2 regions of the Streptomyces sp. NBC_01716 genome follow, and region 1 is predicted to be linked to the other one. Evidence: riboswitches for the same ligand, from Rfam matches in the RefSeq annotation. Region 1 holds a riboswitch; the other holds the start of a gene.
What was found. Region 1 has a riboswitch for cobalamin ahead of metE (5-methyltetrahydropteroyltriglutamate--homocysteine S-methyltransferase). Riboswitches for the same ligand answer to the same signal wherever they lie in the genome.
Positions count from the first base shown of each region.

Region 1 (5,375 bases):
GCTCCCGTCATGGAACCTCATGTCTGGCCCCTGTACGGCCTGCGGATCACCACCCCGCGCCTCGAACTCCGGCTCCCGGATCTGGACGCGCTGTCCGGCCTGGCGGCGGTCGCCGCCGCCGGGGTGCACGACGAGGACCGGATGCCGTTCAGCGTGCCGTGGACGGACGGGAGCCCCGAGGAACGGGGCCGGGCGGTCTTCCAGCATGTGCTCGGCACCGTCGCGGGCTGGACGCCGGGCGCCTGGACGCTGAGTCTGGCCGTCCGGCGCGAGGGAGAGATGGTCGGACGCCAGGACGTGGGCGCCGACGACTTCGCGGTGACCCGCGAGGCGGTCACCGGCTCCTGGCTGGGCCTGAAGTACCAGGGGCGTGGCATCGGCACCGAGATGCGGGCGGCGGTGCTGCATCTGGCGTTCGAGGGGCTGGGGGCGCGGTACGTGACGTCGGGGGCGATGGTCGACAACGCGCGGTCGCTGCGGGTCTCGGAGAAGCTCGGCTACCGCCCGGACGGGCTGACGGTGGAGTCGGTGCGGGGCGAGGCGCGCCTCCAGCGGCGGCTGCGGCTGGACCGTGCGGGGTGGGAGGCGCACCGTAGCGTCCCGGTCGAACTGCACGGTCTGGAGCCGTCGTTGGCGCTCTTCGGGCTGTAACGGGTGGGTGTGGCCGGGGACGCACGCCCCCGGCCACACCCACCCGTACGTGGATCAGTCCGCCGTCGGCAGGCCCGCCCGGATCTCGCGGGCCGCCGCGACCAGGTGCTCCAGGGACGTACGGACCTCCGGCCAGCCTCGCGTCTTGAGACCGCAGTCCGGGTTCACCCACAGCCGTTCGGCCGGGATCGCCTCAAGTCCCTTGCGCAGCAGGCTCGTTGCCTCGGCCGTGCTCGGGACGCGCGGTGAGTGGATGTCGTACACGCCGGGTCCCGCCTCGCGCGGGTAGCCCTCGGCGGCGAGTTCACCGGCGACCCGCATATGGGAGCGTGCCGCCTCCAGGCTGATGACGTCGGCGTCGAGGTCGTCGATGGCCTCGACGATGTCCCCGAACTCCGCGTAGCACATATGGGTGTGGATCTGGGTGTCCGGACGTACGCCGGAGGTGGCGAGACGGAACGACCCGACCGCCCACCCCAGATACGCGGCCCGCCCGTCCGTACGCAGCGGCAGAGTCTCCCGCAGCGCCGGCTCGTCGACCTGGATGACCGAAGTGCCCGCCGCCTCAAGGTCGTTGACCTCGTCGCGCAGTGCCAGTGCGACCTGCCGCGCGGTGTCGCCGAGCGGCTGGTCGTCCCGGACGAAGGACCAGGCGAGCATGGTGACGGGCCCGGTGAGCATGCCCTTCACCGGGCGGGCGGTGAGCGACTGCGCGTACGACGTCCAGCGCACCGTCATCGGCTCCGGCCGTGAGATGTCACCGGCGAGGACCGGCGGGCGTACGTAACGGGTGCCGTACGACTGGACCCAGCCCTGCCGCGTGGCGACGTAACCGGTCAGCTGCTCGGCGAAGTACTGCACCATGTCGTTGCGTTCGGGCTCACCGTGCACCAGGACGTCGAGCCCCGTCTTCTCCTGGAAGGCGAGGACGTCGCGGATCTCTTCCCTGATCCGCTCCTCGTATCCGGCGGTGCCGATCCGCCCGGCGCGCAGGTCGGCCCGTGCGGTGCGCAGTTCACCGGTCTGCGGGAACGAGCCGATGGTGGTCGTCGGCAGCGGCGGCAGACCCAGGTGCGCCCGCTGGGCCGCGGTCCGTACCTCGTACGGCTGCGAACGGCGGGCGTCCGCGCCGGTGACGGCCGCCGCGCGGGCGCGCACCGCCGGGTCGCGGGTGAGCGCCGAGTCCGCGCGGGAGGCCAGCGCGGCGCGGTTCGCGGCGAGTTCGGCGGTGATCGCTCCCGTGCCGTCGGTCAGGGCGCGGGCCAGGGTCGCGGCCTCGGTGCTCTTCTGGCGGGCGAACGCCAGCCAGCGCGCGACCTCCGGGTCGATGTCGTGCTCGGCGGTCGCGTCGAGCGGGACGTGCAGCAGGGAGCAGGACGGGGCGACGTCGACGCGGTCGGCGAGGCCGAGGAGCGTGCCGAGCGTGGCGAGGGACTTCTCGAAATCGTTGATCCAGATGTTGCGTCCGTCGACCACGCCGGCGACCAGCCGCTTGCCGGGCAGCCCGTCGACGGCCGCGAGACCTTCGAGGTTGGCCGCGGCCGGGCCGGTGAAGTCGAGCGCGAGCCCTTCGACGGGCGACTTGGCGAGCACCGGCAGCGCTTCGCCGAGCCGGTCGAAGTAGGAGGCGACGAGCAGCTTCGGCCGGTCGGTGAGGCCGCCCAGGTCGTGGTACGCGCGGGCGGCGGCGGCCAGTTCGGCCGGGGTGCGGTCCTGTACGAGCGCGGGCTCGTCCAGCTGTACCCACTCGGCGCCGGCCGCGCGCAGGTCGGCCAGGACCTTCGCGTACACGGGAAGGAGCCGGTCGAGCAGCGTCAGCGGCTCGAAGTCGCCGGGCACGCCGGGGGCGGGCCTGGCGAGCAGGAGATAGGTCACGGGGCCCACCAGGACCGGCCGGGGGGTGTGGCCGAGCGCGAGGGCTTCGGTCAGTTCGGCGACCTGCTTGGTGGAGTCGGCGGAGAAGGCGGTGCCGGGGGCGAGTTCGGGGACGAGGTAGTGGTAGTTGGTGTCGAACCACTTGGTCATCTCCAGCGGCGCCACGTCCTGTGTGCCACGCGCCATCGCGAAGTACCCGTCCAGCGGGTCGGAGCCGACCGGCCCGGTGGCGAGCGCCGCGCGGTACCGCTCGGGGATCGCGCCGACCATCACGCTGGTGTCCAGGACATGGTCGTAGTACGAGAAGTCGCCGGTCGGAACCTCGTGGACACCGTCGGCGGTGAGCTGCTCCCAGTTGGCCCGGCGCAGCCCGGCGGCCGTGTCGCGCAGGGCGTCGGCGCCGACGGCGCCCCGCCAGTAGCCCTCGACGGCCTTCTTCAGTTCGCGGTGCGCGCCCTGGCGCGGGTAGCCGTACACGGTGGCGCGTGCTGCCGCGGCTGCGGACTTGTCTGTCACGGAACTCTCCTTCGCGAGTTGTCCTGCGATCCCGGGACGGATCGAGGACACGAAGGGGTACGGGATCGGAGGGGCCTTCGCGCAGACGCGTCTGTACGCCTCTGTTCGCGTCCGCGCGGTGTGTGCGTATGTGCACGTCTGTGAAGGTGCGTGCACGCGTCACCACGACTGCCCGACCGATATGTACGCCGACCCGCCCACGAGGTCACCGGGATGTCCGTACGCGATCGGTCGCGTACGGGCAGCGGGCAGGTCTTCGGACTCGCGGGCACAGCCGCCGGGTGCGGACACCCGGTGGACATCTACTGGCCGTCGCTTCCCAGGCCCGGCACGGGCCCAGTGCTGATGACGGCGGTCGTTCCCACTCACCGCTGCGGGGCAGTCCCGGATTCCCACCGGGTTCCCTCTTACGACGCTCCCGCCCTGCGGACGGGAACGAACCAGCTGCAAGCCCCAGCCTAGCTGCTGTCCATCTGCTCCCTCGAAGCCTCACCAAATATTCATGAACGGGCCAATCCACCAGCTTCCGGGTCGAGTTCGTACAACGCGACAGACCGACACCTCCTTGACACACCTATTGGTCTAAGCCAACATCCGATTGGCCTGTACCAAGTTCTATGGGCGGTTCGCTGAGCCGGCCGAGCGATGCGCCTTCGGAGGACCCGCATGGAGTCGAGCAGCCGACCCAGCAGCCGTCACCAGCAACTGACGCGTCTCGCGGAGACCGTGCTCCAGCCCGGGTTCGTGGGGACGACCCTGCCCGACTGGGTCCGCCGCAGAATCGCGGGCGGCCTCACCTCCGTCGTCCTGTTCGGCCGGAACATCGTCGATCCCGAACAGGTGGCGCGCCTCACCGCCGAGCTACGCGCGGAGAACCGTGACCTGATCATCGCCATCGACGAGGAGGCCGGCGACGTCACCAGGCTCGAAGCCTGGACCGGCGCCTCCCGGCCGGGCAATCTCGCGCTCGGCGCCGTGGACGATGTGGAGCTGACCGAGTCCGTCGCCCGCGACATCGGGCGCGAACTCCACGCCGCCGGGATCTCCCTCAACTACGCGCCCAGCGCCGACGTCAACTCCAACCCCCTCAACCCGGTCATCGGCGCCCGCTCCTTCGGCGCCCGTACGGACGTCGTCTCCCGGCACACCGCCGCCTGGGTCCGCGGGCTCCAGTCGGCCGGCGTCGCCGCCTGCGCCAAGCACTTCCCGGGCCACGGCGACACCGCCGTCGACTCCCACCACGGGCTGCCGCAGGTCTCGGGGAGTGCCGAGGAGATCGCCGCCACCGCGCTGCCGCCGTTCGTCGCCGCGATGGAGGCGGGAGTACGGGTGGTGATGACCGCGCATCTGCTCGCGCCCGCGTACGACGCCGAGCTGCCGGCCACCATGAGCCCCCGCATCCTGGTCGACCTGCTCCGCGGTGAGCTGGGCTTCGACGGCCTTGTGGTGACGGACGGCATCGAGATGAGCGCGGTCACCGCCCGCTACGGCATCGGCGGGGCCACCGTACGGGCGGTCACGGGCGGGGCCGACGCGGTGTGCGTCGGCGGCGAGCACGCCGGTGAGGCCACCTTCGACGAGCTCACCGACGACCTCGTCCAGGCCGTGCTCGACGGCACGCTCCCGGAGGCACGGATCACCGAAGCGGCGGCGCGGGTCGCCGAGTTCGCCGCGTGGTCGGGCAGCCGTACGCGGGCCGTGGCCACCGACGGCGCCGCGTCCGACATCGGCCTCGTCGCCGCGCGGCGGGCGCTGCGTGTGTCGACCGAGGAGGGCCGGGGCTCGGTGCTGCCGCTCGTCGGCGCGCCGCACGTGGTGGAGCTGTCACCGACGATGAACCTGGCCGTCGACGGGCAGACCCCCTGGGGCGTGGCGGCTCCGCTGAGCGATCTGCTGCCCGGCACCACATCGGTACGGCTGACGGAGGACGACCTGCTGGCGGCCGGTGACCTGCTGGACCGCAAGGTGCTCGACCCGGCGGCGGAGCGTTCGCTGGTCGTCGTGGTGCGTGACGCGGCGCGGCACGGCTGGATGTCGGCGGCGATGACGCGGCTCCTGGGGAGCCGGCCGGACGCGGTGGTCGTGGAGATGGGCGTACCGAACGGCGCGGCGCCCGGCGCGGTTCATCTGGTCACGCACGGGGCGACCCGGGTCTCCGGGGTGGCGGCGGCGGAATTCCTGGCGGGCCGCGGCTGATTCCGGGGCTGATTCCGGGGCGGGGACGGCCGGTTCCGGGCGGCGCCGGGGGCTTTGCCGGCCCCCGACGCCCTTGCTTCGACGGCTAGTTGACGCTCAGCTGACTATTGGTCCGCGTCCGTGACGGCGTCTACGAC
Region 1 covers NZ_CP109181.1:3,723,073-3,728,447, reverse strand. The annotation lists gene OIE74_RS16305 (GNAT family N-acetyltransferase) at 10-651, shown strand; gene metE (5-methyltetrahydropteroyltriglutamate--homocysteine S-methyltransferase) at 706-3,042, opposite strand; cobalamin riboswitch at 3,273-3,502, opposite strand; gene OIE74_RS16295 (glycoside hydrolase family 3 protein) at 3,709-5,238, shown strand; gene OIE74_RS16290 (VOC family protein) at 5,343-5,375, opposite strand, start outside.

Region 2 (5,375 bases), 1.9 Mb from region 1:
CCTCGACCATGCGCAGCGCCGGGCGGTCCTTGATGGAGCCGGTCGGGTTGCGGTCCTCCAGCTTGGCCCAGATCCGGACGTCGTCCGACGGCGACAGGCGTGGCAGCCGTACGAGGGGGGTGTCGCCGACGACCGCGAGCGGGGAGTCGTACCGCATCAGAGCGCGGGCATGTCGGGCATCGGCGTCTCGGGTGCGCCGCCCGCGACGGCGGGGAGGATGGTGACGCTGTCGCCGTCCGAGAGCTTGGTGGAGATGCCGTCCAGGAAGCGGACGTCCTCGTCGTTGAGGTAGACGTTCACGAAGCGGCGCAACTGGTCGCCGTTGCCGGCGTCGACGATGCGCTCGCGGATGCCCGTGTGGCGGGTTTCGAGGTCGGTGAGCAGCGCCGCGAGGGTGTCACCGGTGCCCTCGACGGCCTTGGCTCCGTCTGTATAGGTGCGGAGGATGGTCGGAATACGGACCTCGATGGCCATGGCGTGGGCTCCTGTCGGAAAAGAGGCGTGACGGGCGCGCGGCTCTGCCCCCGCGCGGGGGGTGGTGCTCGGGATGGGCGTGCTGCCGCGGCTCAGGCGGCAGTGCCGGCCGTACACATGGCGCTGGCGAGTCGGCACAGATCGACGTGCAGGCGCGCCACCAGCAGATCGCCTGGTGTCTTGTCGCTCACGTCGTGGGAAACCATGGGGTCATCGTATCGATTCCCGGTCCGCATCCCGGTATGTGATCTCGGATGATGGACGCTCGACGTTCGTCAGTTGGACTTGGCAGGTGAACCGGCCCGCGGGGCCGCCGGTGACGGGGGCAGATAGACGACGGTGGGCGCGCCCGTGCGGGGGTGGGGTGCGACGTCGGCCGTCACCTCGTAGACGTCGGCGAGGAGGGCGGGGGTCAGGACCTCGGCCGGGGTTCCCGAGGCGACGACCGTACCCGCCTTGAGGACGTAGAGCCGGTCGCAGTAGTACGCGGCGAGATTGAGGTCGTGCAGGGCCAGCAGATTGGTCGTGCCCAACTCCCGTATGAGGGAGAGGACTTCGAGCTGGTGGCGGATGTCCAGATGGTTGGTCGGCTCGTCCAGGACGAAGAGCGCGGGCCGCTGGACCAGGGCGCGGGCGACCAGGGCGCGCTGGCGTTCGCCGCCGGAGAGGGACGGGAAGGCGCGGCCGGCGAGCGGGGCGATGCCGACACGGTCGAGCGCGGCGTCGGTGAGGGCGGTGTCGGCCGCCGTGTCCGCCTCCCAGAAGCGCCGGTGCGGCGAGCGGCCCATGGCGACGACCTCGCGGACGGTGAGTTCGAACTCGGTCTGCCCGTCCTGCGGGACGGTGGCCACGCGCCGGGCGCGCGCCTTGGCCGTCATGGTGTGCAGGTCGGCGCCGTCCAGGAGCGCCCGGCCGTGGGTGGGGCGCAGCGTGCCGTACACGCAGCGCAGCAGGGTCGTCTTGCCGCTGCCGTTGGGGCCGACGAGTCCGACGGTCTCGCCGGGGGCGGCGGTCAGGTCGACGGCGTCGACGAGATGCCGGCCGTCGCCGACCCCGTACGACAGTCCCTCCACGCGCAGTGCCGCCGTACGGGGGCTCATACCGGGGCTCCTTCGGGGCGGCGGCGCATCAGCCACAGGAAGAACGGTCCGCCGGTGAGCGCGGTGAGGACGCCGACGGGGATGTCCTGCGGCGCCGCGACGGTACGGGCGGCGAGGTCCGCGACCACGAGCACGACCGCCCCGCCGAGCGCGGCGACGGGCAGCAGCGGCCGGTGCGCGGCCCCGACGGCCATCCGCGCGGCGTGCGGCACGAGCAGCCCGACGAAGCCGATGGCCCCGCTCGCGGCGACCATCACGCCGGTGACCAGCGAGGCGAGGACGAACACGGCGGCGCGGAAGCGCGCGGTGTCCAGGCCCAGTACGGTCGCGCCCTCCTCCCCCACCAGCAGCAGGTCCAGCGGCCTGGCGAGCGCCATGAGGACGGCGGTCCCGGCGACGAGGACGACGGCGGGGACGGCGAGCATGCCCCAGCGGGCGCTGCCGAGCCCGCCGAGCGACCAGAACAGCGCCTCCTGGAAGTGCTCGGGCCGGGCCGAGACCACCAGGATCAGGGTGGTGAGGGCGGAGAGGATGTACGAGACGGTCACCCCGGCCAGCACCAGGCGCCCGCCGGTCATCGTGCCGCCGCGCCGGGCCAGCGCGTAGACGAGGGTCATCGCGACGAGCGAGCCCGCGAAGGCGGCGGCCGGCATGGCGACGGTGGTGGTGATCCCGCCGCCGATGCCGCTGCCGATGCCGAGGACCAGGACGAGTACGGCGCCGGTGGACGCCCCCGAGGAGATCCCGAGCAGGAACGGGTCGGCCAGCCGGTTGCGTACGAGGGCCTGGAGGACCGTCCCGACGACGGCCAGCCCCGCACCGACGATCGCGCCCAGCAGCACGCGCGGCAGCCGCACGTCGAGGACGATCGTGCGGAAGGGGCCGGCCTCCGCGCCGCCGGTGAGGATCGCCAGGACCTCGCCGGGCGGGATACGGACGGAGCCGAGCGCGAGCCCCGCGACGACGGCGCACGCGAGGGCCACGGAGAGCCCGGCGAGTACGAGGACATGGCGCGGCCCGCGCCGGACCGCCTTGGTCTTGCAGCTCATGGCGGGAAAGCCCTACTCGCCCGCCTCCGGGTGGAGTTGGGACGCGAGCCGCCCGACGGCTGCGGGGGCGCGGACGCCGAGGACGGCGTCCGAGAGCGGGAGCACGGCGAACCGCTTGTTCCTGATCGCCGGGACGTCCTTCAGTACGGGGTCCTCCAGCAGCCGCTTCTTCTTCTGGGCGACGGTGGTGGAGCCGTAGTCGTAGATGACGATCGTCTCGGGCTTGCGGGCGACGACCTGCTCCCAGGTCGCGTCGCCGAAGGGCTTGTCGAGGTCGGCGAAGACGTTGCGCCCGCCCGCCCGTTCGATCAGTTCGTTGCCGATGCCCGCGCCGCCCGCGGTGAACGCGGTCTTGTCGCCGCTGTCGTAGACGAAGACGGAGACCGGCTTCACGCCCTTGAGTCCGGCGGCGGTGGTGGCGAGCGTGGCGCGGGCCCCGGTGGTCCACTTCGCGGCGCGGCCCGCGACGCCGAAGGTGCGGCCGACCTCGTTGATCTCGCGGAAGACGTCGTCCATGGAGGTCCCGTCCTCCGGGCAGCTCTCCAGGTTGAGCCGGGTGTCGATGCCGGCGTCCGCCAGGTCGTCGCGGGTGCGGCCGTCCTTGGCGGCGAAGGCGCTGGTGTAACCGCCGTAGACGAAGTCGGGGTTGAGGGAGAGGAGTTTCTCCTTGGAGGGGTACTCCTCGGCCACGACCGGGACGCTGTCGTACGCCTTCCGGTACGCGGGCAGGACGGCGTCGTCCAGCCAGGCGGTGCCGACGAGGGACTTGGTCAGACCGAGCTCGATCATGATCTCGGTGACGTGCTGGTTCATCGTGACCACGCGCTTCGGGGGAGCCTCGAAGGTGGTCTTCACACCGCAGTTGGTGACGGTGTACGGGAATCCGGCGGCCGGTGCTCCGGTGCGCCCGGCCGGTTCCGGCGTGGAGCCGCAGGCGGCCAGCGGGAGCAGCAGCGGGAGCAGGGCCGCCGGTATGAGGGCGTGGCGCCGCAAGGACATGACTGGGCCTCCTCCGGGGGATTTCCGCGTCCCCTGGCATGGTGGGAGAAGGGCGACAGGTCAGTTCCTGGCTTCCGGGCCCCCGCTCGCGCGGAGGGCCTGGTCACAGTGGCGGGACCGTGCCGGATTCGCACCGGCTTCCTGGGTCCTGCCGCCCTGGGTGGCGTCAGTCTCTCAGACGACTTCCACGTCCTCTTCCGTGACCTCGCCGTCGACGATGCGGTACGAGCGGAACTGGAACGGGCCCATGTCGTCCGTGTCGGCCGTGGAGACCAGGACGTAGTGGGCGAACGGCTCCATTGCCAGGCCGATGTCGCGGCGGGAGGGGTATGCCTCGGTCGCGGTGTGGGAGTGGTAGATGACCACGATGTCTTCGTTCCGCTCACGCAGTTCGTTGTCGAGCTGCTTGTGCTCGGTCGAGTCGAACTCGTAGAACGTGGGCGAGCGGGCCGCGTTGCGCATGGGGATGTAGCGCTCGGGGCGGTCGCTGCCCTCGGGGCCCGCGATCACGCCGCACGCCTCGTCGGGGTGGTCGGCCCGTGCGTGGGCGACGATCTGGTCGTACAGCGCCTGGGTGATGGTGAGCATGAGTTGAAGGATAAACGGGTGGCCTCCGCTGTTGAGATGCGGAGGCCACCTGGTGAGACGGTGGGCGGGGCGTCTGTGAGACGCACCGCCGGACCTGCTGTGGAGGCCCGTCGTACGGGCCGCGCGTCAGTCCGAGACCTTCGCGTACTCCGGTTCGTACGGGCCCTCCGGCCCGTCCCCGGGGGCCGCGGGCTCCGGGGCGCGGCGCCCCAGCAGTGCCCAGCCGCCGGCCAGGAAGACCGCCCAGACGGCGCCGACGTACAGCGAGATACGGGCGTCGGAGTCGTACGCGATCAGACACGTCACGAAGGCCAGGAAGACCAGCGCCACCCAGCTCAGGGCCGAGCCGCCCGGGGCCGGGAACGAGGAAGCGGGCAGCCGCCCGGCGACCACGGCGGAGCGGTACTTGATATGGCTGACGAGGATCATCATCCAGGTCCAGATACCGGCGGCGGTGGCGACGGAGGTGACGTACAGGAACGCCTTCTCGGGGACGATGTAGTTGAGGACGACGCCGATGCCCATCAGCGCGACGGACGCCGTGATGCCGGCGGCCGGTGTCCGGCGGGAGTTGAGCCTGCCCAGGGCCTGCGGGGCTTCCTTGTTGGCGGCGAGGTCGCGCAGCATCCGGCCGGTGGAGTACATGCCGGAGTTGCAGGACGACAGGGCCGCCGTCAGCACCACGAAGTTGACGATTCCGGCACCGAGCGGAATGCCGATCTTGGCGAACGCGTGCACGAACGGGCTCTCGCCCTCGCTGAATTCGGTCCACCGCACGACGGCGAGGATGACGGTGAGCGCGCCGACGTAGAAGACGATGATGCGCCAGGGCAGCGTGTTGATCGCCTTGGGGAGCGTCTTCTCCGGGTTCTCGGACTCGCCCGCGGTGACGCCGACGAGTTCGACGGCGAGGTAGGCGAACATCACGCCCTGGAGGGTCATCAGGCTGGAGCCGATGCCGTTGGGGAAGATGCCGCCGTGCTGCCAGAGGTTGCCGGTGGCCGCGGTCTCGCCCGCGTCCGAGAAGCCGAGGGTCAGGACGCCGAGGCCGATGACGATCATGCCGATGATCGCGGTGACCTTGACCATCGAGAACCAGAATTCGACCTCGCCGAAGATCTTGACGGAGATCAGGTTGACGCCGAAGAGCACCACGAGGAAGACC
Region 2 covers NZ_CP109181.1:5,614,429-5,619,803, reverse strand. The annotation lists gene OIE74_RS24780 (PLP-dependent cysteine synthase family protein) at 1-157, opposite strand, end outside; gene OIE74_RS24775 (MoaD/ThiS family protein) at 157-474, opposite strand; gene OIE74_RS24770 (putative leader peptide) at 567-680, opposite strand; gene OIE74_RS24765 (ABC transporter ATP-binding protein) at 750-1,574, opposite strand; gene OIE74_RS24760 (FecCD family ABC transporter permease) at 1,571-2,623, opposite strand; gene OIE74_RS24755 (ABC transporter substrate-binding protein) at 2,636-3,622, opposite strand; cobalamin riboswitch at 3,664-3,812, opposite strand; gene OIE74_RS24750 (M67 family metallopeptidase) at 3,797-4,210, opposite strand; gene OIE74_RS24745 (amino acid permease) at 4,337-5,375, opposite strand, start outside.
Region 2: another riboswitch for cobalamin. It lies ahead of OIE74_RS24755 (ABC transporter substrate-binding protein); the one in region 1 lies ahead of metE (5-methyltetrahydropteroyltriglutamate--homocysteine S-methyltransferase).